Linked DNA regions of Streptantibioticus cattleyicolor NRRL 8057 = DSM 46488. The protein of the gene in region 1 interacts with the protein of each later gene in a pairwise test. Links are inferred from orthologs where the notes say so. Each region holds a gene or a part of one and is shown in the gene's direction. Other genes may lie near its edges.

Region 1 (11,538 bases):
CCGACAACGTCGCCTTCGGGCTGCGCAGGCGGCGCGTGCCCAAGGAGGAGATCCGGCAGCGCGTCGGACGGATGCTGGAGACCGTCGAACTCGCCGACAAGGCCGACCGCCGGCCCCGGCAGCTCTCCGGCGGCCAGCAGCAGCGGGTGGCGCTCGCCCGGGCACTGGTCAACCGTCCGCGCGCCCTGCTCCTCGACGAACCGCTCGGCGCCCTCGACCTCAAACTGCGCCAGTCCATGCAGCTCGAACTCAAGCGCATCCAGCGCGAGGTCGGCATCACCTTCATCTACGTCACCCACGACCAGGCCGAGGCGCTGACCATGTCGGACCGCATCGCGGTGATGAACGACGGACGGGTGGAGCAGGTCGGCCCGCCCCGCGAGGTCTACGAGCGTCCCGCCAGCGCCTTCGTGGCCGGCTTCATCGGCACCTCCAACGTGCTGCGCGGACGCCTCACCGCCGTCGAGGCCGGCACCGGGGTCCTCGACCTCGGCGGCGGCGAGGTGGTCACCGTCGCGGTCCCCGGCGGTCTGCGACCGGGCGGCGAGGCGGAGGTCACGGTACGCCCGGAGAAGATCACGCTGACCACCGCACCGCAGGGGTCCGGCAGCCGGCTGCGCGGCACCGTGACGGAGGTCGTCTACCTCGGCACCTCCACCAGCTACACGGTACGCACCGGATCCGGCGCCGAGCTGACCGTCTTCCGCCCCAACGACGACCGGTCCGCGCTCGCCCCGGACCGCGGCGACGAGGTCTGGCTCGGCTGGCCCACCGCCCACTCCTACCTGCTCACCGGGGCCGCACACCCCGCCACCGACCCCCTCACCCCGCTGACGTGAGGTCGCAGACCATGGCCGACCCCTCCGCCGTCCCGCGTCCCGCCCGGCGTGCCCTGCTGCGTACCGCGTTCGGCGGTGCCTCGGCGCTCGCCCTGGCCGCCTGCGGGGTGCCCGGCGCCCGCAAGCCCGTGCCCTCCACCCCGGCGCAGATCGCCTCGGCGGTCCGCTCCTACTGGTCGGGCAGGCGTAGGGCCGGGCTGCTGGACATCGCCAACTACACCCAGTACATCGACGTCTCCCCCACCAACCAGGACGACCACCCGACGCTCGACGCCTTCACCCGGGAGACCGGCATCAAGGTCGTCTACAACGAACTGATCGACGACGACGCCTCCTGGTTCGGCAAGGTGGTGCCGGAACTCGCCTCCGGGCAGGGCATCGGCCACGACCTGATGGTGGTCGGCGGCGACACCTACCTCACCAAGTACATCGAGCTGGGCTACCTGGTGCCGCTGGACCACCGCAGGCTGCCCAACTTCGCCGCGCACGGCGGCGCCGTCTTCAAGAACTCGCCGTTCGACCCCGGCAACGTCTACACCGTGCCGTGGCAGTCCGGGATGACCGGCATCGGGTACGACCCGGCCAAGGTCGGCCGGCGGATCACCAGTTGGCAGGACCTGCTCGACCCCAGGCTGCACGGCAAGGTCGGGATGTGGAACGACGCGGTGCAGCTCGGCAACGTCGCCCTGCTCGCGGTGGGCGTCGACCCGGAGACCTCCACCCCGGCCGACTGGCGCAAGGCGGCCGGCTGGCTGCGCGGGCAGCGCGAGTCCGGTGTGGTGCGCTCCTACAGCACCGCCACCTACCAGTCCTCGCTGCAACGCGGCGACCTGTGGGCGTCGCTGGTGTATTCCGGCGATGTCTTCCAGGCCAACCGCGGCGGCTCCCACCTGGAGTTCGTCATCCCCGAGGAGGGCGGCCTGATCTGGACGGACAACCTGTGCATCCCGTCCTCGGCGGCACACCCGGTGGACGCCCTCACGTACATGGACTACGTCTACCGGCCCGAGGTCGCCGCCCGCATCACCGAGACCGTGCAGTTCGTCTGCCCGGTACCGGCCGCGCAGCGGGTCATCGCCGACCGGGCGGCGGCGGCCACCGGCACCGAACGCACGCTGCTGACCGCGCTGAGCACCAGTGCGCTGGTCTTCCCCACCCAGGCCGACAAGGCGAAACTGCGCCGCCTGCGGGTGCTCGACGAATCGGAGGAGAAGCGGTGGAACGCCCTGTTCGAACCGATCTACCAGGCGTGAGACGCCGCCGGTGGCCCGGGGCCGCGCTCGCCCCCTATCTGCTGGTGCTCCCCGGCTGGCTGTGGCTGGCCGCCTTCTTCGTCGCGCCGGTGCTGGTGATGGTCTCGCTGTCGTTGCAGACCGGTGACTTCATCGAGGGCTTCCGGCAGACGTTCCACTTCGGCACCTACGCCGACGTGGTCCGCGCCTACCACGTCCAGTTGCTGCGTTCGCTGCTGTACGGGGCGGTGGCCACGGTGTGCTGTGCGGTGATCGCCTATCCGGTGGCGTACTGGATCGCGTTCCGGGGCGGCCGGCACAAGTCGGCGTACCTGTTCGCGGTGTTGCTGCCGTTCTTCGTGTCGTTCGTGATCCGCACCCAGTCGTGGAACGTGGTGCTGGCCGACAACGGGGTGCTGCTCGGGCCGCTGAAGCGCCTCGGGGTGCTGCCGGGCGACTTCCACGTCCTCGCCACGCCGTACGCGGTGATCGGCGGGCTGGCCTACAACTTCCTGCCGTTCATGGTGCTGCCGGTGTACGTGGCGCTGGAGCGGCTCGATCCCCGGCTGACCGAGGCGGCGGCCGATCTGTACGCCGGGCGGGTGCAGGGTTTCCTGCGGGTGGTGCTGCCGTTGTCGCTGCCGGGGGTCTTCGCCGGGGTGCTGCTCACCTTCGTGCCGGCCTCCGCCGACTACGTCAACGCCAGCATCCTGGGCGGCCCGTCGGCCACGATGGTCGGCAACGTCATCCAGACCGAGTACTTCACCAACCTCGACTACCCGGGCGCCGCGGCGCTGTCGTTCGTGCTGATGGCGGCGTTGCTGCTGGCGGTGTTCGGGTACGCCCGGGCGCTGGGCACCCGGGACGTGCTGGAGGCGGCGGCGCGATGACCACGTACCCCGTACGACGGCGGCGGGCACCGGGCTTGCGGGTCTACACCTGGCTGGTGCTGGCCTGGCTGCTGCTGCCGATCGCCGTGATGATCCTGTTCGGCTTCAACCACACCCGCGGCAAGGTGAACTTCACCTGGCAGGGGTTCACCCTCACCTGGTACCGGCATCTGTTCGCCATCCCGGATCTGACCGGGGCCCTGGTCAACAGCGTGACCATCGCGCTGATCACCGCGGTGGTCGCCACCGCGCTGGGCACCCCGCTCGGTTACGCGCTGGGCCGCCACCGGTTCCGCGGCCGGGGCTCGGTGGACTTCCTGCTGTTCGCCGCGATCGCGGCGCCGGAGATCGCGCTGGGCGCGGCGCTGCTGTCGTTGTTCATCACGCTGGGCGTGCCGCGCGGCTACTGGACGGTGGTCGTCGCCCACGTGGCGTTCTGCGTGCCGTACGTGAGCATCACGGTGCGGGCGCGGATGGCGGGGCACGATCCGTCGCTGGAGGAGGCCGCGCGTGACCTGGGGGCGGGTCCGTGGACGGCGTTCCGGCTGGTGACGCTGCCGGCGCTGCTGCCGGGGGTGGTCTCCGGGGCGCTGTTGTGTTTCGCGCTGTCCATCGACGACTACGTGGTCACCAGCTTCAACGCCGGCCGCACGGTGACGTTCCCGCTGTGGGTGTACAGCGCCGGGCGCACCGGGGTGCCGCCGCAGGTGAACGTCATGGGCACGCTGATCTTCCTCGGCGGGCTGCTGGTCGCCGGGGTCAACGTGCTGCTCTCCCGGCGCCGTCCGGTCTGACTTCTCCCGTTCCAACCACCCATACCTGTAAGGGAATTCGATGCTGAAGTTCGACGAGTCCGAGTTCGTCCGCCAGATCGCGAGCGCGGTGGCGCTGCGTCCGCGGATCGAGGAGCTGGTCGACCGCCTGGTGGACCAGGGGTTCGACAACCTCTTCCTGGTCGGCGCGGGCGGCACCTACGCCCAGATGTGGCCGTACGAGCACCTGGCCCGGCGCACCTCGACGCTGCCGGTGCGCTCCGCGATCGCGGCGGAGCTGGTGGCCGCGGGTGACGCGGGGCTCGGCGAGCGTTCGGTCGCCGTCTTCACCTCGGTGTCGGGCACCACCGAGGACAGCGTGCGGGCGATCGAGTTCTGCCGGGCCAAGGGCGCGTACACCGTCGGCTTCACCGGCGTGGCCGACTCGCCGGTGGCCCGGGGGGTCGACACCGTGCTGCTCACCGAGCCGAAGACGTGGCCGTTCGACATGCAGTTGCTGCTGTTCATGGGCCGGCTGCTGGCGCGGCGCGGGGAGTTCGAGGGGTACGAGGAGTTCGCCGACGAGTTCGCCGCGATCCCGCGGATCCTGGTGCGGGTGGCGGAGCGGGCGGAGCCGGTGGCGTCCGCGTTCGCCGAGGCCCACAAGGACACCGACTACCACTTCCTGATCGGCGCCGGGAACCTGTGGGGTCTCACCTACCTGTACTCGATGTGCATCCTGGAGGAGATGCAGTGGCTGCGCACCACCCGGGTGCACAGCGCCGAGTTCTTCCACGGCTCGCTGGAGCTGCTGGAGCGTGACACCAGCGTGCTGGTCCTCCAGGGGGAGGACGAGAGCCGTCCGCTCACCGACCGGGCGATCGCCTTCGCCCGCCGGGTCAGCGACGACGTCACCGTCTTCGACACCCGCGACTACCCGCTGGAGGGCATCAGCGAGCGGTTCCGCCCGCTGCTGGCGCCGCTGGTGCTCGACACCGTGCTCGACCGGGTCAGCAAGCACCTCGAACGCGTCCGCGACCACTCGCTCGACCTGCGCCGCTACTACCGGGTCATGGACTACTGAGCGCGTCCGCCGGTGCGCCGGGTCAGCCACAGGAGCAGCCAATGAGAGTCCTCGGCTTCGGTGACAACACCGTCGACCGGTTCGTCGACCGCGGTATCGACTACCCCGGCGGCAACAGCGTCAACGTGGCGGTGTACGCGCGCCGGCTCGGGGCGGACGCGGCCTACCTCGGGGTCTTCGGTGACGACGCCCTCGGCGGCTTCCTGCGCACCGCGATCGCCGCCCAGGGGGTCGCCCTCGACCACTGTGTGGTCCGGCCCGGCGAGACGGGGGTGTCGACGCTGCACGTCCGCGACGGCGACCGGGTCTTCCTCGGCTGGAACGGCGGCGGGGTGACCGTGCGCGAACCGTTCGTGCTGGACGGGGCGGCGCTGTCGTACGCGGCCTCCTTCGACCTGGTGCACTGCGGGGTGTACGCGGGCACCGAGGACGAGTTGCCCAAGCTGGCCGGGGCCGGTCCGCTGGTCACCTTGGACCTGTCCAGCGAGGAGGAGTTCCGTACCCCGGGATACCTCGACCGCGTCTGCCCGTACGCGGATCTGGTGCTGCTGTCGTGTTCGCATCTGGACGAGGCGGCGACCCGGGTGGTGCTGGCCGACGCGGTGGGCCGGGGGGCCGGGCTGGCGCTGGCGACCCGGGGGGTGGAGGGCGCGGTGGTGTACGACGGCCGGGTCACGGTGTCGATGCCCGCCCGCCGGGTGGCCGCGCCGGAACGCGTGGTGGACACCATGGGGTGCGGTGACGCCTTCCTCGCCGGGTTCGCGGTGTCGTTGCTGCGGCGCGGCTGGTCGGCCGGGGGGCGGCCGGATCCGGGCGCGCTCCAGGACGCGTTGCGGGCCGGGACGCGGGAGGCGTACCGGCAGTGTTTCGTGGCGGGTGCGTTCGGGTGCGGCCGGCCGGCCGGGGAGCCGGTGGTGGACGGCGGTTGAGCGGCCGGCACCGTGCCGGGGGCGAGCCGGCCCCGGCACGGTGTCCGCCGTCGTTCCCGGCCGGTTCAGATCTCCAGTTCCTTCTCGATCCTGCGGAGTTGGAGCCGGGCCATCGCCAGGTTGGCGCGGACCTTGTCCAGCGCCAGGTAGAGGAAGAGGCCGGCGCCGGAGCGGTTCCGCAGCAGTCGTATGAGGTGGTACTGGCTGCCGAGGGTGATCAGGATGTCCTCGATCTCGTCCTGGAGACCCAGCATCTCCATGGTGCGCATCTTGGCGCGTACCACGTCGGTGTTGCCCGCGGCGGCCACGGTGAGGTCGAACTGCTTGTCGCCGCCGATCGTGCCGAGCGCCATGCCGCTGGTGTAGTCGACGAGGGCGGCGCCGACGGCCCCCTCGATGGCGGTGACGGCTTCCTTCAGCGCGGCTTCGGTGTTCATGGTGGTGCGCGTCCTTCCGGTCGGTCGGTGGTGCGGTCGGGTACGGATGCGTCAGGCGCCGGTGGGCGGGGGCGGGGTGCGCGGGCCGTCCACCAGCTCGCCGATCCGGGTGCCGGCGCGGCGTCCTTCCAGGTGCATGCGGGCGACGTTGGCACGTGGCCCGGCCAGCACGGTGAGTACGGCGGTGGTGCCCGCGGCGTAGGTGGCGGCGTAGCCCTCCGTGCCGTGGACGAGCAGTTCGCGGAAGGCGCCCGCCCCGGTGGTGCCGGTGAGCCTGCGCCCCACTTCCAGGGCGACCGCGGTGAGCGCGGCCAGGCTCTCCGCCTCGGCGGGGGCGGTGGTGTCGTGGGCGATGAGGAGCCCGTCGGAGCTGGCCGCCAGCGATCCGGTCAGGCCCGGCAGTCGGGCGCGCAGCCGGCGCAGTTCGTCGTGCACGTCGGGTCGGGCGGCCATGAGCTGTCTCCTTCCGGCACGCTGTCTCAGGGCACGCCTCATGACGGCGCGGGGGGCGTGGGGTGGGCGGTCCGGGACGTCACAGTCTCGTCTCCAAAGCGTCACGTAGCCTGCGCAGCAGCGCGGTGTCCGGGTCGCCGGCAACCGCACCGGCCCAGGCGGGGAACGGCGGTGGGGCGGTCGGGTACGGACCGCGGGGGGTGTCGAGGTGTCCCGCGGCGGTGAGCCGGCGCACGTCCACCAGGGTGTGGAACGCCGGGCGGCCCAGCAGCCGGGCGATGGCGGCGGGGGTGCGTACGCCGTCGGCGAGGTCGAGCACCGCGCGCTGGCGTCGGGTGACCGGTGGTGCCTGCGGCAGGGTGCGGCGTACCACGGGCGCGGTGTCGGTCTGCGGCACCGGCCACAGCGCGTCCAGCAGATCACGGCGGCGGCGGGTCTCGCGTTCCAGCGATCCGGCGTCCACCGGGCGTACGGTGCCGAACCAGTGGGCCGCGCCCCGCCGGAAACGGGTGGGCCCGTCCGCCGGGTCGAGCACGAAGTAGGCCGCGTCGTAGATCGCCGCCAGGTGGATCAACTCGGCCTCGCCCAGGGTGAGTTGGCCGGTTTCCACCAGGAAGGGCCCGACCCGGCGGGCGGCGCCGGCCCGGTCGACGGCCCGCCGCCAGTCGTCGGGGGTGAGGCGTCCGCACGCGGTGAGCAGGACGTCCACGCCGGGGGCGGCCGGGCTCTCGGCGTGCACCACGCGACCGCCGTGGAGGTAGAGGGTGCCGGTGTCGCACAGCAGCGCGCCGGTCGCCTCCTCGGCGGCCAGCCGGCGGAGCATCGGGGTGGTGGTGGCGCTCATGCCAGGACCAGGCGTCCGGCGAGTTCCCGCAGCCGGATGCGGGCGAGGGCCAGGTTGCCGGCGCCCCGGTCGAGCCACAGGTAGAGGAAGACACTGCTGTCGAAGCCGGTGTCGACGAAGCGCACCAGGTGGTAGCCGTCGCCGGTGGTCACCACGAGGTCCTCGACGGGCACCTGGTGGGGTGGCGTGGTGGTGGCGGGGGGCGGCGCGAAGACGGTGTTCTCGGCGGCCAGCCGCGCCAGTTCGGCGATCTCGGCGCACCCGGTCTCGTGGTCGGCGCCGGGCGGGTCGCCGTCGGCGCCGAGCGCGAGGCCGCTGGTCCAGTCGATCACCGCGGCACTGCGCGCCCCGGGCACACCCATAGCTTCCCTGACGCACTCGTCGATTCCGGGCACGCGCGAACCCCTCTTCCCTGAAGGCCCGGCAGGGCCGCCGGTCATCCGGAGGTGACAGCGAGACTACGCAACGTCCCCGGCGCGGGGGATGTTTTCGGGCAGGTTCCGCGGGAATATGCGCGCTTCTCCCAAGGGCGTTGATCAGCACGGCAGTTGTGCCGAACGGGCCGATCGTGGGTAACACACCGGTGGAGCCGGTGCGCGGCGTGGCCCGGCTCGGCGAGGGAGGCCGATGATGGGTATCTACGGGCAGGACTGGGCTTCGTACCAGTCGTCGGCGCCGGACACCTCCGGTCTGGGTTTCGTCTTCGTGAAGGTCACCGAGGGGCTGTCCTACGTCAACCCGGAATGGGTGGCGCAGCGGGACCACGCCAAGGCCGCCGGGCTGGTGTGGGGCGCGTACCACTACCCGCACATGGACAACGCGGTGGAGGCCGAGGCCGACTACTTCCTGGCTCAAGTGGCCTGGAAACCGGGGGACATGGCGTGCCTGGACTGGGAGGGGTACGACTCCGCCAACCAGGGCGTCCCGGCGTCCCGGCAACTGGCGTACAAGGAGGCGTGGCTGCGCTACGTGAAGTCGAAGCTGCCGCGGAACCCGGTCGGCATGTACTGCAACACCGACTACTGGCGGACCATCGACACCACCGGTTACTACGGCGACTTCCTGTGGATCGCCACCGCCGGCCGGGGCGCGGGCGACCCCGGGATCCAGGCGTCGTGGCTCTTCCACCAGTACAGCGAGGAGGGCGGCCTCGACCGCGACTACTGCCGCCTCGACAGCACCCAGGCCCTGCGGGACTGGACGCTCTCCTTCCAGCCCGGTCCCACCCCACCCCCCACGGAGGACGACATGCCCCAGTGGCACTCCGGCACCGTCACCCCCGGTGCGCAGCCCACCGTCGCGCTCGTGCCGCACGGCACCGCCTGGTCCGCCGCCGGAAACCGCCGGCTGCACCTGGGGATGGACCGGATCGGCGACCCCGGGGCCCGCGCGACCGTCCGCGTCGCCATCCACGACGGCCGTACCTGGAGCAGCGAGCGCACCGTCGAGGTGTCCGCCGCGGGCGGCACCGTCGACGTCGACCTGTCGCCGGACGTCGTCAAGGTGAGCCTCCAGACGACGGCCGAGGGGGTGGCGTACGCCATCGAGAGCTGGTGACCGTCGGCGTCCCGGTGATCATCGCTCGTTCGGGTGAACTCGGGCGGTGGCTCGGTAGAACGTACCGTGGGGCGAGCACAAACCCGGTATAAGCGGCCCGGTTGGAGCGGCCCCCGTCCCAGGACGGCCGCTCCACCGCATGATCCGCCGCTCCTGCACCACCGAAGGAGCGCCCGTGACCCGACACACCACCAAGCACCGGCAGGTCCCTCCGAGCCGCGACCCGCGATCGCCCGTCGCCGCCCACGACCACGCCATCACCCACCGGTACACCGTCCACTACCCCGAACACGCCCCGCGTGAGAGCGACCCCCACTTCAAGGACTTCGAGGCGTTCCGCCGTCGCACCGAGGCCACCGCGCAGTGCGCGATCGGCGTCCACCGCGGCGACATGAGCGAGTGCGACCTCACCCACCCGCTCGAACTCCACCACAGCCACGTGGAGTTCAGCCTCCAGAACGGCGTCGACCTCGCCTGGCTGGAGCACGACTACCCCGGCATCTCCGACCCCGAACAGATCGGCGCCTGGATCGAATCCGCCGACAACCTCCAGTGGCTCTGCCGCGCCCACCACCGCGGCCCCGGCGGGGTCCACACCGCGACCGCGTCCGACTACGAGGCGCAGAAGTACGTCCGCGGCCTCATCGGTCCCCCGCCCCGGAAGTAGCCCGGGCCGGGCCTGCCTCCGGCGGCGGTGGCGCGGCCGTCACCGGGTCGGCCCGTCCCCGGCGAACTCGGCGATCAAGGCGTGCACCGAGTTGTCGGCGGAGCCGGTCCCCCGGTCCTCGTCGCCGTGCAGGGCGGCGGCCTCGGCGCCGCGGGGGAACATGGCCTGCTCGTACGCGGCGAGCGCGGCCTCGACCTCGCCGGGGTGCGCGGCGAGGGCCGTGGCGAGTTCGGCCGCGTCGAGCATGGCGAGGTTGGCGCCCTCGCCGTTGGGGGCCGCGAGGTGGGCGGCGTCGCCGAGCAGGGTGACGCCCGGCACGCGGTCCCAGCGGTGCCCGGTCGGCAGGGCGTACAGCGGGCGCAGGATCGGCGCGGTGTCGCCGTCGGTGATCAGCGCGGTCAACTCCGGCGCCCAGCCGTCGAATTCCCGCGCGATCCGTGCGGCGGCCGTGGCGCCATCGGTGAAGTCGATGGCGTCGAACCACTCCCGCGGCTCGGTCAGCCCCAGGTACGCGTGGAGCGTGTCGTCCCGCTCCCGGTGGGCGAAGATCTCCCGGCCCTCGGCGGGCACGACCATCGCCCCGCTGCCGACCGTCTTGGAGGCGACCGGGTGCCGGGCGTCGGCGTCGAACAGGTAGGTCTCGACGACCGACTTTCCGGTGTACTCGGGCGTGGCGTCCGACAGCAGCGGGCGTACCCGTGACCAGGCGCCGTCCGCGCCGATCAGCAGGGCCGTGGCGATGGTGCTGCCGTCGGCGAACGTCACCTCGTGGCGGCCCCCGCCGAGCGGGCGGACGCCGGTGACCTTGTGCCCCCACCGGACGGTGCCGGCCGGCAACGAGTCGAGCAGGATCTCCCGCAGCTCGCCGCGCTGCACCTCGGGGCGTCCCCCCGTGCCGTCGTCGGCCTTGTCGAACAGGACGTTCCCGGCCGGGTCGAGGATGCGCATCGCCTGGCGGCCTTCGAGGACGATGCCGCGGAACTCGTCCATCAGATCGGCCGCTTCGAGGGCGATCTGCCCGTTGTAGTCGTGGATGTCGAGCAGTCCGCCCTGCGAACGCGCCGTCGGCGAGGGCTCGGCCTCGTAGACGGTGGCCGCCATTCCGTTGACGTGCAGGACGCGGGCGAGCGTGAGGCCGCCGAGTCCGGCGCCGATGATCGTGATGTCGGTGGTCATGGGGGCTTCCCATCTGATCGCGGACCGCTGGGCGGACGCCCCCGCCGGTCACTTCGCGGTGCCGGTGGCCCGCCGTGGCCGGCCGCCGACGAGATCCACCGTCCCGGCCGCCACCGACAGACCACCGACAGACCGCCGACGGCGCCGACAACCGGCCGACACCGGCCCCTCTCGGCGCGGTCAGGACACCGGCGCGGCCAGGTGACCGCCGTACCCCAGGGGGTGTCCCGCCGACCCGCAACCGTGTGCCCCCGGGCGTTGCACACCGTTCCGCCACCCGACCGTGACGCATAGTGGCCGAAAACGCCCAGCTCGAACAGACCGGAGCGATGCCATGGCCAACATCCCGGACCGGACACTGCGCGGCAAGGCCGCCTTCGTGGGCGGTGCCTCACGCAACCTCGGCGCGCTGATCAGCCGTACGCTCGCCGCCGAGGGCGTCCGGGTCGCCGTGCACTACAACAGCGACTCCTCGGCGGCCCAGGCCCAGCAGGTGGTGGACGACATCACGGCGTCCGGCGGTGATGCCTTCGCGCTCCAGGCCGACCTGACCCGGGTCGATCAGGTGGAGCGCGCCTTCGACCAGGTGGTGGAGCGCTTCGGGCGGCTCGACCACAGCGTCAACACGGCCGGGATGGTGCTGAAGAAGCCGCTGGCCGAGGTGGACGAGGCGGAGTA
Region 2 (11,766 bases), on another replicon or contig:
ACCGCCCGGCTGCCCTCGGCGGCCTGGCAGGTCACCCGGGACGCGCTGCGCCACGGCCCGGTGCTGGTTCAGGTGCCGCGGCGCGGTTACGTACCGCGGCTGGCCTGTGAACGGTGCCGGGAGCCGGCCCGGTGCGCGCACTGCGCGGGCCCGCTGGAGCTGGCGGAGGGCCCGGAGGCCGGCTCCTCGGGCACGCTGCACTGCGGCTGGTGCGGCCGTCCCGAGGCCGGCTGGCACTGCGGGGCCTGCGGCGGCGTACGGCTGCGGGCCCAGGTGGTCGGCGCCCGGCGCACCGCCGACGAACTCGGCCGCGCCTTCCCCGCCGTACCGGTGCGCACCTCCGGCCGGGACGGCGTGCTCGACCAGGTCTCCGGACGCCCGGCGCTGGTGGTCGCCACCCCGGGGGCCGAACCGGTGGCCGACGGCGGCTACGCGGCGGCGCTGCTGCTGGACGGCTGGGCGCTGCTGGGGCGGCCGGACCTGCGGGCCGGTGAGGAGGCGCTGCGCCGCTGGCTGACCGCCGCCGCGCTGGTGCGTCCGGCCGGCGAGGGCGGCACCGTGGTGGTGGTCGCCGAGCCGACGCTGCGCCCGGTGCAGGCGCTGGTGCGGTGGGATCCGGCCGGCCACGCGGTGCGGGAGCTGGCGGAGCGGGCGGAGCTGGGCTTCCCGCCGGTCTCCCGGATGGCCTCGGTGACCGGTACGCCGGCCGCCGTCGCCGATCTGCTGGCCGATGCCCAACTGCCGGAGGGCACCGATGTGTTGGGCCCGGTGCCGTTGCCGGTGCCGCCGCCGGGACGGCCGCGCAGGCCCGGGGATCCGCCGCCGGGGGAGAGCTGGGAACGGGTGCTGCTGCGGGTGCCCCCCGGCACCGGCGCCGCCCTGGCCGCGGCGCTGAAGACCGCCCAGGTGGCGCGGATCGCCCGCAAACGCACCGACCCGGTGCGGGTACGCGTCGACCCGCCGGACATCGGCTGAGGACGGGCGGGGGTCCGAACGCCACCGCCCCGGCGTCCGACCTGTCGGCGTGGCGGGCGTCGGGGCGGGGCGGCGTACGGACACGGCGGGCGCAGCCGCCGTCGGAAGCGGGCCCGGGCAGGCGCGTGACGCGCCGCGGGCCCCGGGATCAGCCGTTCCGGGGGGCCGGGACGGTGCCCGGGACGGGGCCGGGGACAGCGGCTCCGGGGAAGGCGTCGTCACGCAGCGCGGTGGGCTGCGCGGTGCCCATCGGCACGGTGCGGGCGGCGGGGACGGTACGCGCCGGGGCGGCGGGCAGCGGACGCGGCGCGACCGTCGGGGCGCGGCCGGCGGTGGCGGCCTCCGGCTGCGCGGTCGCCCGGCGCGAGCCGTAACGGCGGTGCACCGCCTGCTTGGTGACCCCGAGCGCGGAGCCCACCGCGTCCCAGGAGAAGCCGAGCGAGCGGTCGAAGTCGACCGCGGCGGTGACCAGGGTCTCGACGCTGTCGCGCAGCTCCTGCGCAAGGCGCACGGTGGGGGCCGGGGCACGGCCGTAGACGACGAATCCGGCGGCGGGCCCGGTACGCCGCGGGCGGTAGACGTTGCCCAACTGCGCGGTCAGGGTGCGCAGTGCGTCCACCTGCCGGCGGACCCGTTCGATGTCCCGCACCAACAGGTGCAGACTGGCCCGTGCCTGGGCGTCGTGGGTTGCGTGGTCGGCCATGAACAAGCCTCTCGAACCGGCGATGCTGAGTGAGTTTCGGACGGTCGGGAAATCCCGGACCGGTACGGGCCGATGGGAACGGCCCGATTTCGGTCAATCTGCCTTGACCAACGCGTCACGGGCCCCTCGGGTCACGCTCCGGGGGGCGTTTCGCGGCGCGGTCACCGCGTGCGCCCTTCCGTACGCCCCCGTACGCATCCCGGGCCCCCTCGCGCGCCGGGCGCGTCCGTCACGGTCACGCGCCTGATGCGCCCTGCGTGCGCGGCCCGGCCGCTTCCCGTGCGCCCCCGGGGAGGGCCGGGCACCGCCGCCCCTAGACTTGGGGGCCGGTCCCGCCCGTCCCGCCAGGTCCGTTCCCCGACAGGAGCCAGCCGTGTCCGTCCTGCCGATCCGCCTCTTCGGCGACCCGGTCCTGCGTATGAAGGCGCAGCCGGTCACCGATTTCGACAAGGAGCTGCGCACGCTGGTGAAGGACCTCACCGACACCATGGCCGCGGCCCCCGGCGCGGGGCTGGCCGCCCCCCAACTCGGCGTATCCCTGCGGGTGTTCACCTATCACGTCGACGGTGAGCTGGGCCACCTGGTCAACCCCGACCTCTCCTTGACCGAGGAGGAGCAGGACGGCCCCGAGGGCTGCCTGTCGCTGCCCGGGCTGACCTACGACTGCAAGCGCGCGTACGGCGTGGTGGCCAAGGGGTTCAACATGTACGGCGACCCGGTCACCGTCGAGGGCACCCGGCTGCTCGCCCGCTGCGTCCAGCACGAGACCGACCACCTGGACGGCATCGTCTTCATCGACCGGCTCGACCCCGAGCAGCGCAAGGCGGCGATGAGGGCGATACGCGAGGCGGAGTGGGCCGGACAGACCGCTCCGCAGGTGAAGTTCTCCCCGCACCGCACGTTCGGCCGCGCGCTGTGACCGGCGGGGGCGGCCGTGGTGTCACCGCCCGCCGCGTTCCCCGCACTTCCCGACAGGTCCCCGTTCGAAAGGCACCGCACCCACGATGAGGCTCGTCTTCGCCGGCACCCCCGAGGTCGCCGTCCCCGCCCTGGAGGCGCTGCTCGCCTCGGACCGGCACGAGGTCGCCGCCGTCGTCACCCGGCCCGACGCCCCCGCCGGGCGTGGCCGCAAGCTGGTGGCGAGCCCGGTCGCGCAGCGCGCCCAGGACGCCGGGATCGAGGTGCTCAAGCCCGCCCGCCCGCGGGACGAGGCGTTCCTGGCCCGGCTGCGGGAGATCGCCCCGGACTGCTGTCCGGTGGTGGCGTACGGCGCCCTGCTGCCGCGCGTCGCGCTGGACGTGCCCCGGCACGGCTGGGTCAACCTGCACTTCTCGCTGCTGCCGGCGTGGCGTGGCGCGGCCCCCGTGCAGCACGCCGTGCTGGCCGGTGACGAGGTCACCGGCGCCTCGACGTTCCAGATCGAGGAGGGGCTCGACTCCGGCCCGGTCTACGGCGTGATCACCGAGACCATCAAGGCCGACGACACCAGCGGCGCACTGCTTCAGCGTCTGGCGCAGTCCGGTGCCGGACTCCTGGCGGCCACCATGGACGGCATCGAGGACGGCACCCTGGTGGCCCGCCCGCAGCCCGAGGAGGGCGTCACCCTGGCCCCCAAGCTGTCGGTGGCCGACGCCCAGGTGGACTGGTCCGCCCCGGCGCTCCGTGTCGACCGCGTGGTCCGCGGCTGCACCCCGGCCCCCGGCGCCTGGACGCTCCACCGCGGCGAACGCCTCAAACTCGCCGCCCCGGTACGCCTCCTGCCCGACCGCGCCGACCTCGACCTGGCCCCCGGCGAACTCGCCGTCACCAAGAACGCCGTCTACGTCGGCACCGGCTCCCACCCCGTCCAGCTCACCGACGTCCAACCCCAGGGCAAGAAGCGCATGCCCGCCCCCGACTGGGCCCGCGGCACCCGCCTGACCTCCGGCGACCACCTGGGCACCTGACCCCCGCCCGAGCGACCTCGGCGCGGGACGCCGGGTTCCTCCGGCGGTGATTCCCGGAGGGGGCCGGGCCGCCGGGCCCCCTCCGGTTGGGGGAGGGCCGGGCGTCGGCGGATGTGTTGGCGACGGACCGCCTGCTCCGGTGTGGGCTGGGCGTGGGGTCGGCCGGGTCTCTCCGGGTGGGGAGGGCCGTGCGGGTGCGGGGTCCTGTGGCGCGTGGGGGCGGTTGGTGTGGGACCTGTTTCCGGGCCGTCGGGTGCCTTCGGGTGGGGGAGGGCCGGGTGTCGGCGGATGTGTTGGCGACCGACCGCCTGCCCCGGCGAGGGCTGAGCGCGGGGCACCGCGGCGCGCTTCGCCGCCCGTCCACGGCTCGCCGGCAGCGCGACCGCGCGAGCGGCCGACGTGGGACGACGGGGCCGCGGGCCGTCCCGCTCGGGCTCGTCTCCCCGGACCCCTCCGGGCACCGCGGCGCGTGACGCCGGTCGGCGCGGGGCCCGGCGCGGGGCCGTCGCCGAGTTCCGGTCGGCAGCGCGGCCGTGTCCCGCACGCGGCCCCGGCCCCGGGCACCGGCGTCCGAGGGGGCTTCCGGCGTACCGCCACCCGCCCCGGCGGGGGCTCGCCGCCACCGCGCCCCCGGCCCCGACCGGCCACTCGTCGGCGGGCGGTCACGTAGGGTGGGCGGACCGGGGCATCCGGTCGGCGGCGGACGTAGGGACGGGCGCGGGCGGGGTGGCCGGGTGGTAGTGCCGTCGCCGACTTCTTCCGGAGCACCTTTCCCGTGAACGACCGTTCCCGCCGCCCGCAGGGCAAGCCGTACCGACCCCGCCGACCGCGCCCCGACGCCGTGCGCGAGCTGGCCTACGACGCGCTGCGGGCGGTGGACGAGCGGGACGCCTACGCCAACCTCGTGCTGCCGTCGCTGCTGCGCGAGGCCGAGCGCAAGGGCGGGTTCGACCGGCGTGACGCGGCGCTCGCCACCGAGCTGGTCTACGGCACGCTGCGCCGCCAGGGCACCTACGACGCCGTGCTCGCCGCCTGCGTGGACCGGCCGTTGCGCGAGGTCGACCCGCCGGTGCTCGACGTACTCGCCCTCGGCGCCCACCAGTTGCTCGGCACCCGGATCCCGCCGCACGCCGCGGTCTCGGCCACCGTCGACCTGGCCCGCGCGGTGCTGGGGGAGGGGCGGGCGAAGTTCGTCAACGCCGTGCTGCGCAAGGTGGCCGCCCACGACCTGGACGGCTGGCTGGACCGGGTCGCGCCGCCGTACGACGAGGACCCCGAGGAACACCTCGCCGTCGTCCACTCGCATCCGCGCTGGGTCGTCTCCGCGCTGTGGGACGCGCTGGGCGGCGGGCGGGCCGGGATCGAGGAGTTGCTCGCCGCCGACAACGAACGCCCGGAGGTGACGCTGGTCGCGCGGCCGGGGCGGGCCACCACCGAGGAACTGGTCGCCGCGGCCGGTGGCGAGACGCTGCCGGGCCGCTGGTCGCCGTATGCCGTACGGCTCACCGAGGGCGGCGACCCGGCGGCGCTGGACGCGGTGCGCGAGGGCCGCGCCGGGGTGCAGGACGAGGGGAGCCAGCTGGTCGCCCTCGCGCTCGCCGACGCCCCGCTGGACGGCCCCGACGCCCGCTGGCTGGACGGCTGCGCGGGACCGGGCGGCAAGGCGGCGCTGCTCGGCGCGCTCGCCGCGCGACGCGGTGCCGCCCTGCTCGCCTCCGAGAAGCAGCCGCACCGCGCCCGTCTGGTGGCCCGTTCGCTCGCCGGCAACCCCGGCCCGTACCAGGTGGTCACCGCCGACGGCACCCGGCCGGCGTGGCGGGCGGAGGCGTTCGACCGGGTGCTGGTGGACGTGCCGTGCAGCGGCCTGGGCGCGCTGCGCCGCCGCCCCGAGGCGCGCTGGCGGCGCCGCCCGGAGGACGTGGCCGCCTTCGCCCCGCTCCAGCGCGGACTGCTGCGTTCCGCGCTGCGGGCCGTCCGGGTCGGCGGGGTCGTGGCGTACGCCACCTGTTCGCCGCATCCGGCGGAGACCCGGGTGGTCGTCGACGACGTGCTGCGCGGCCGGGCCGGCGGCCCTGCGGTGCCGGCCGAGTGGATCGACGCCCGGCCGCTGCTGCCCGGCCTCCCCGGCCTCGGCGACGGGCCGGACGTCCAGCTGTGGCCGCACCGGCACGGCACCGACGCGATGTACCTGGCGCTGCTGCGGCGCACCGGCTGACCACCGCGGGTCCCCGGTTCGGCCCGGCCGGGGCGGGCGCGGGATACTGGGCCCCATGCGCCCGCAGATCAACCCCAGCATCCTGTCCGCCGACTTCGCCCGCCTCGCCGAGGAGGCGGACGCCGTGGCGGGGGCCGACTGGCTCCATGTCGACGTGATGGACAACCACTTCGTGCCCAACCTCACGCTCGGCGTGCCCGTCGTGGAGTCGCTGCGCAAGGCCACCGGAACCCCGCTCGACTGCCACCTGATGATCGAGCAGCCGGACCGCTGGGCGCCGCAGTACGTGGAGGCGGGCGCGGGTTCGGTCACCTTCCACGCCGAGGCGGCGGCGGCCCCGGTGCGGCTGGCCCGGGAGATCCGGGCCAAGGGGGCGCGGGCCGCGATGGCGCTCAAGCCCGCCACGCCCGTCGAGCCCTACGAGGACCTGCTCCCCGAACTCGACATGATCCTGGTGATGACGGTCGAGCCGGGCTTCGGCGGCCAGTCCTTCCTCGACATCATGCTGCCCAAGATCCGCCGCACCCGGGAGCTGATCGCCAAGCACGGCCTCGACCTGTGGCTCCAGGTGGACGGCGGGGTCTCGGAGCGGACCATCGAGCGGTGCGCGGAGGCCGGCGCCGACGTCTTCGTGGCCGGTTCGGCGGTCTACGGCGCCGACGACCCGGCGGAGGCGGTGCGCAAGCTGCGTAACCAGGCCGGGTCGGCGCTGGCCTCGGCGAGCTGGGCCTGCGCCCACTGAGCCGGGCGGACGACGGCGGGCCACCGGCCGGCTGAACGCGGGCTGAACGGCGGCCACCCCGGCGCGGGTGCCCCCGTTCACCGGGCTCCCGTAGATTGGAATGGAGCAAGTCCCTGTGATCGGAGGGCCCCAAGCGCGTCGACATCTGCAAAGATGATGCAAAGATGAGCGTGTAGGGATTCAGATGAGCACTGGGGAGGGTGACGTGACCACTGGCCGCTCACCGGTCCGCATGGGCCCCGCCGAGATGGTGCAGGCGGCGGCGATGGCCCGTCGCTTCTACCTGGAGGGCAAGTCCAAGATCCAGATCGCGGAGGAGTTCGGCGTCAGCCGGTTCAAGGTCGCGCGCGTGCTGGAGTCGGCGCTCGAACGCGACCTGGTCCGCATCGAGATCCGGGTGCCGGCCGAACTCGACGCGGAGCGCTCCGACGCCCTGCGGGCCCGGTACGGACTGCGCCACGCCGTGGTCGTCGAGTCCCCCTCCGACCAGACCGCCGACTCGCCCGACCCGGAGAACCTCGGCGCGGTCGCCGCCGGCCTCCTGGGCGAACTGGTGACCGAGGGCGATGTGCTCGGCCTCGCCTGGGGCCGTTCCATCATCACCATGGCCAACGCCCTCGACCGGCTACCGCCGTGCACCGTCGTCCAGCTCACCGGCGTCTACGACGCGGGCACCGCCGAACGCGGCTCGGTCGAGGCCGTCCGCCGGGCCGCCCAGGTCTCCGGCGGCGAGGCCCATCCGATGTACGCGCCGATGGTGCTCCCCGACGCGGCCACCGCCGCCGCGCTGCGCAAGCAGACCGGGATCGCCGCGGCCATGGGCTACTTCGACAAGGTCACCGTGGCCGTGGTCTCCATCGGCTCCTGGGAACCGCGGGTCTCCACCGTGTACGACGCCCTCACCGACGCCGAGCGCAAGCACTACGCCGACCTCGGGGTGGCCGCCGAGATGTCCTCCCACCTGTTCGACGCCGAGGGCCGCCGGGTCGGCCGCGACCTGGGCGAACGATGCATAACCGTGGACGCCGACCGGCTGCGCCGGGTGCCCGAGGTGGTGGCGATCGCGGGCGGCATCCGCAAGGCCGCCGCGGTCGGCGCGGTGCTCCGCTCCGGGCTGGTCACCTCCCTGGTCACCGACACCGCCGCCGCCGACCACCTGCTGGAGAAGCAGTCGCCGGGCGTGCGCCCGGCCATCGAGCGGGCCGACCCGGGCACCGCGTAACCCCGCGCCCCGGTCCCGCTCCGGCGCGCGCCCGACCACCGCCGACCCGGCCGGTGCGCGCCCGCTCCGGCGCCACCCGAGTGCTGACGATCCGTCAGGAAGCGTCGGTCCACGGCCACCGGGGCGCGGCCGGAGCGGCGGTGTGGCACCATCACCGGCATGCGTCACCGCTCACCGTCCACCGCACTGCGACTGTTGTGCGCCCTGCTCGCCGCCGTGGCCCTCGCCCTGGCCGGCTGTTCCGCGCACCCCCGAACCGCCGCCGAACACCGCTCCGGCGGCCCCGCGCGCACCGCGCCGTCGGCCACCACGCAGGGCGGCCACCGGCTGCGTACCGTGCCGGCGAGCAGCCTGCCCGCCGAGGCCCAGCGCACCCTGCGGCTGATCGCGGCCGGCGGCCCGTTCCCGTACCCCAAGGACGGCGTGGTCTTCGGGAACTACGAAGGGGTGCTGCCCAAGGAGCCGCGCGGCTACTACCACGAGTACACCGTGCCCACCCCGGGCTCCCGGGACCGCGGCGCCCGGCGCATCGTGACCGGCTCCCACCAGGAGCGCTACTACAGCCAGGACCACTACCGGACGTTCGTGGCGGTGAGTTCGCGATGACCGGGGCCGACGAGGACGGGCTGGCCGCCCTGCTCGGCGGACCGCTGCCGCACGGCATCGTCCACGTGCCCCAGGGCCGCGCCGCCGGGGACGTGCTGGACGCCGCCCACGTCACCGGCTGGCAGACGGTACGGCTGAGCCTGGACGGCGTCGCCGACAAGGCCGGCTTCCTGGACGCCTGCGCCCGCCGCCTCGGCCTGCCGGAGTGGTTCGGGCACAACTGGGACGCGCTCCACGACTGCCTGACCGACCCCGACTGGGCGCTGCCCGGCCACGCGACACCGGGGCGGCGGCTGGTCCTGGTCACCGGCTGGACGGCGCTGGCCGAGGCGGCCCCCGCGGAGTGGGAGACCGCTCAGCGGGTGCTGGCCGACGCGGTCGGCCACTGGCGGTCGACCGCCACCCCGCTGCTGGTGGTCGTCGACCGGCCGCCCGCCGACCCGTTCGCCGACGCCTTCGAGGACCCGCTCACAGACCCGGAGCCCCCCACACCGGGAACCAGCGGCTGAGGTCCTCCTCCACCCGCAGGTCGTTGCCGATCAACGCCTTCACCTGGAGCTCCAGCGCGTTGTCCCGCTTCTCCCCTCGGCGCGGCGCGAACGGGTAGAACGTGCCCCGCTTGTAGAGGTAGACCAGCGCCAGCGCGCGCCCCTCGGCGTCCTGGAAACCCACCAGCGAGCACAGCAACTGCGGGCCGAAACCGCCGTCCTGCAACGTGGTGTTGACCGCGTGCAGATCGTTGACGAGCCCCGCCACGTCGTCCGGGTCGTGGCGGGAGAGCAGCCAGGTATAGCCGTAGGAATCCTGGCTGAACTCCACCGGGGCGGCGCCGCCGGCCACGTCCGCGTCCAGCAGCCCCTGGACCTCCGCGCGCAGTTGGGCGAAGGCGCCGCCCTCCACCGCGGCGAAGCAGACCGAGCCCTGGCCGGTCGGCCTCAGACCCGCGGCGGCCTGGAGGGTGACCGCGGCCGACGGCAGGCCGAAGAGCTGGTCGAGGTCGGGCCGCACCGGCTTGCTGCGGCCGAGCAGGGTGTCGAGGAAGCCCACGGGCGGTCAGCTCCTGTCGGGAAGTCGGGGAGTGGAGTGGGGGAGTCGGTTCCGGGAGCGGTGGTTCAGCCCTGGCCCAGCTCCGCGGCGATCCGGCCGAGCTGCTCCAGCCGCTGCTCCAGCGTCGGGTGGGTGGACAGCAGGTTGGACAGGCTCTCCCGGGAGGCGATGGCCGGCGCGAAGTAGAAGGCGTTGAACGGCTCGGCCTTGCGCAGGTCCTCGGTGGGGATCCGGGCCATCGCGCCGCTCACCTTGGTCAGCGCCGAGGCGAGCGCGGAGGGGCGGCCGGTGAGCTGGGCGGCCGAACGGTCCGCGGACAGCTCCCGGTACCGCGACAGCATCCGGGTCAGCAGGAAGCTGATCGCGTACACCACCGCGCTCACCAGCGGTACCAGCAGCGCGATGATCGCCGCGTTCTGGTCCCGTCCGCCCCGGGCCCGGAAGCCGCCCCACAGTCCGATCCGGGTGATCATCCCGGCCAGCACACCGAGGAACGAGGCGATCGTCATCACCGCCACGTCCTTGTGGGCCACGTGCGACAACTCGTGGGCGAGCACGCCTTCCAGCTCGTGGGGTTCGAGCCGGCGCAGCAGTCCGGTGGTGGCGCAGACCACCGCGTTGTCGGCGTTGCGGCCGGTGGCGAAGGCGTTGGGCACGTCCGATGCGGCCACCGCCACCCTGGGCTTGGGCATGTCGGCGAGGGCGCACAGCCGGTCGACCACCCCGTGCAGCTCCGGGTACTCCTCGGGCGTCACCTCCCGGGCCCCCATGCTGAACGCGGCGATCTTGTCGCTGAACCAGAACTGGGCCACGAACAGCCCGCCCGCGAAGATCAGGATCACCGGCCAGGAATGGCGCAGCAGCACCATCAGCACGCCCACGAAGACCACGTACAACAGGCCGATCAGGAACATGGTGAAAACCATGCGGCCGGCCAGCCCGCGGTCCGGCGCGAAACGCGTGCGGTTCATGATCCCCTCCCGGGGTCCACCAGGCCCGGCCGGGAGGCCGGGGGACGCCACATCACGATTGTCCCTCCGCTCCCGCGGATCACGACCCCGCCGTGCGGACACTCACAGCCGCCGTTAGGACCTTGGCCCAAGGACGGGCGCCCGATGCCGGAGATTCCTCCAAGGCGGTTTTCCCGTCCGGCATGCAAAAATGAAGTACGTGCGTTTCCTCAACGATTCCAAGCCGTCGTACGACCTGACGTACGACGACGTGTTCATGGTGCCCAACCGCTCCGCCGTGGGTTCGCGGCAGGGCGTGGACCTGTCCTCCCAGGACGGTACGGGCACCACCATCCCGCTCGTGGTCGCCAACATGACGGCGATCGCCGGCCGCCGCATGGCCGAGACCGTGGCCCGCCGCGGTGGCCTGGTGGTCATCCCGCAGGACATCCCGATCGACGTGGTGACCGAGGTCATCTCCTGGGTCAAGCGGCGCCACCTGGTGCTCGACACCCCGATCGTGCTCAACCCGCACAACACCGTCGCCGACGCGATGGCGCTGCTGCCCAAGCGGGCGCACGGCGCGGGCGTGGTGGTCGAGGACGGCCGTCCGGTCGGCGTGGTCACCGAGTCCGACCTGTCCGGGGTCGACCGCTTCACCCAGCTGTCCGAGGTCATGTCGCGCGACCTGCTCGTGCTGGACGCCGGCATCGACCCGCGGGACGCTTTCAACCGGCTTGAGGACGCCCACCGCAAGCTCGCCCCGGCCGTCGACGCCGACGGCCGGCTGGCCGGAATCCTGACCCGCAAGGGCGCGCTGCGCGCCACCTTGTACACCCCGGCCACCGACGCGGCCGGCCGGCTGCGGATCGCCGCCGCCGTCGGCATCAACGGCGACGTGGCCGGCAAGGCCAAGCAGCTGCTGGACGCGGGCGTCGACACCCTGGTGATAGACACCGCCCACGGCCACCAGGAATCCATGATCTCCGCGATCAAGGCGGTGCGGGCGCTCGACCCGCGGGTGCCGATCGTGGCCGGCAACGTGGTCGCCGCGGCCGGCGTGCGCGACCTGGTCGAGGCCGGCGCCGACATCGTCAAGGTGGGCGTGGGCCCCGGCGCGATGTGCACCACCCGGATGATGACCGGGGTGGGCCGTCCGCAGTTCTCCGCGGTGCTGGAGTGCGCCGCCGAGGCCCGCCGGCTCGGCAAGCACGTCTGGGCCGACGGCGGCGTGCGCCACCCGCGTGACGTGGCGATGGCGCTGGCCGCCGGCGCCTCCAACGTCATGATCGGTTCGTGGTTCGCCGGCACCCACGAGTCCCCCGGGGACCTCCAGGTCAGCGCCGACGGGCGGCTGTAC

The links.
Region 2: the proteins of SCATT_RS30620 (region 1) and rpe interact in binary tests that used the Escherichia coli proteins (3 or more experiments, as listed by UniProt). The link is inferred for Streptantibioticus cattleyicolor NRRL 8057 = DSM 46488 from one-to-one orthologs.

Annotation. Positions count from the first base shown.
Region 1 is NC_017585.1:668,771-680,308, forward strand. The notes cover bases 4,034-6,782. They hold SCATT_RS30620 (PfkB family carbohydrate kinase), read left to right. Parts: upstream 4,034-4,838; coding sequence 4,839-5,726; downstream 5,727-6,782. Other genes in these bases: SCATT_RS30615 (SIS domain-containing protein), read left to right, coding at 4,034-4,797; SCATT_RS30625 (hypothetical protein), read right to left, coding at 5,792-6,163; SCATT_RS30630 (roadblock/LC7 domain-containing protein), read right to left, coding at 6,215-6,616; SCATT_RS30635 (hypothetical protein), read right to left, coding at 6,696-6,782. Also shown: SCATT_RS30595 (ABC transporter ATP-binding protein), read left to right, coding at 1-839; SCATT_RS30600 (polyamine ABC transporter substrate-binding protein), read left to right, coding at 851-2,092; SCATT_RS30605 (ABC transporter permease), read left to right, coding at 2,089-2,961; SCATT_RS30610 (ABC transporter permease), read left to right, coding at 2,958-3,755; more of SCATT_RS30615, read left to right, coding at 3,796-4,033; more of SCATT_RS30635, read right to left, coding at 6,783-7,460; SCATT_RS30640 (roadblock/LC7 domain-containing protein), read right to left, coding at 7,457-7,855; SCATT_RS30645 (glycoside hydrolase family 25 protein), read left to right, coding at 8,088-9,017; SCATT_RS30650 (hypothetical protein), read left to right, coding at 9,193-9,684; SCATT_RS30655 (FAD-dependent oxidoreductase), read right to left, coding at 9,724-10,860; SCATT_RS30660 (SDR family oxidoreductase), read left to right, coding at 11,195-11,538. UniProt on the Escherichia coli protein: Catalyzes the ATP-dependent phosphorylation of fructoselysine to fructoselysine 6-phosphate. Functions in a fructoselysine degradation pathway that allows E.coli to grow on fructoselysine or psicoselysine.
Region 2 is NC_017586.1:5,765,305-5,777,070, forward strand. What follows is about bases 4,761-7,737. They hold rpe (ribulose-phosphate 3-epimerase), read left to right. Parts: upstream 4,761-5,894; coding sequence 5,895-6,581; downstream 6,582-7,737. Other genes in these bases: SCATT_RS25375 (RsmB/NOP family class I SAM-dependent RNA methyltransferase), read left to right, coding at 4,761-5,839; SCATT_RS25385 (sugar-binding transcriptional regulator), read left to right, coding at 6,766-7,737. Also shown: SCATT_RS25355 (primosomal protein N'), read left to right, coding at 1-975; SCATT_RS25360 (hypothetical protein), read right to left, coding at 1,124-1,678; def (peptide deformylase), read left to right, coding at 2,052-2,597; fmt (methionyl-tRNA formyltransferase), read left to right, coding at 2,683-3,624; more of SCATT_RS25375, read left to right, coding at 4,400-4,760; more of SCATT_RS25385, read left to right, coding at 7,738-7,803; SCATT_RS25390 (guanyl-specific ribonuclease), read left to right, coding at 7,963-8,409; SCATT_RS25395 (barstar family protein), read left to right, coding at 8,406-8,918; PspA-associated protein PspAB, read right to left, coding at 8,878-9,456; zinc metalloprotease HtpX, read right to left, coding at 9,522-10,427; SCATT_RS25410 (GuaB1 family IMP dehydrogenase-related protein), read left to right, coding at 10,618-11,766. UniProt on the Escherichia coli protein: Catalyzes the reversible epimerization of D-ribulose 5-phosphate to D-xylulose 5-phosphate.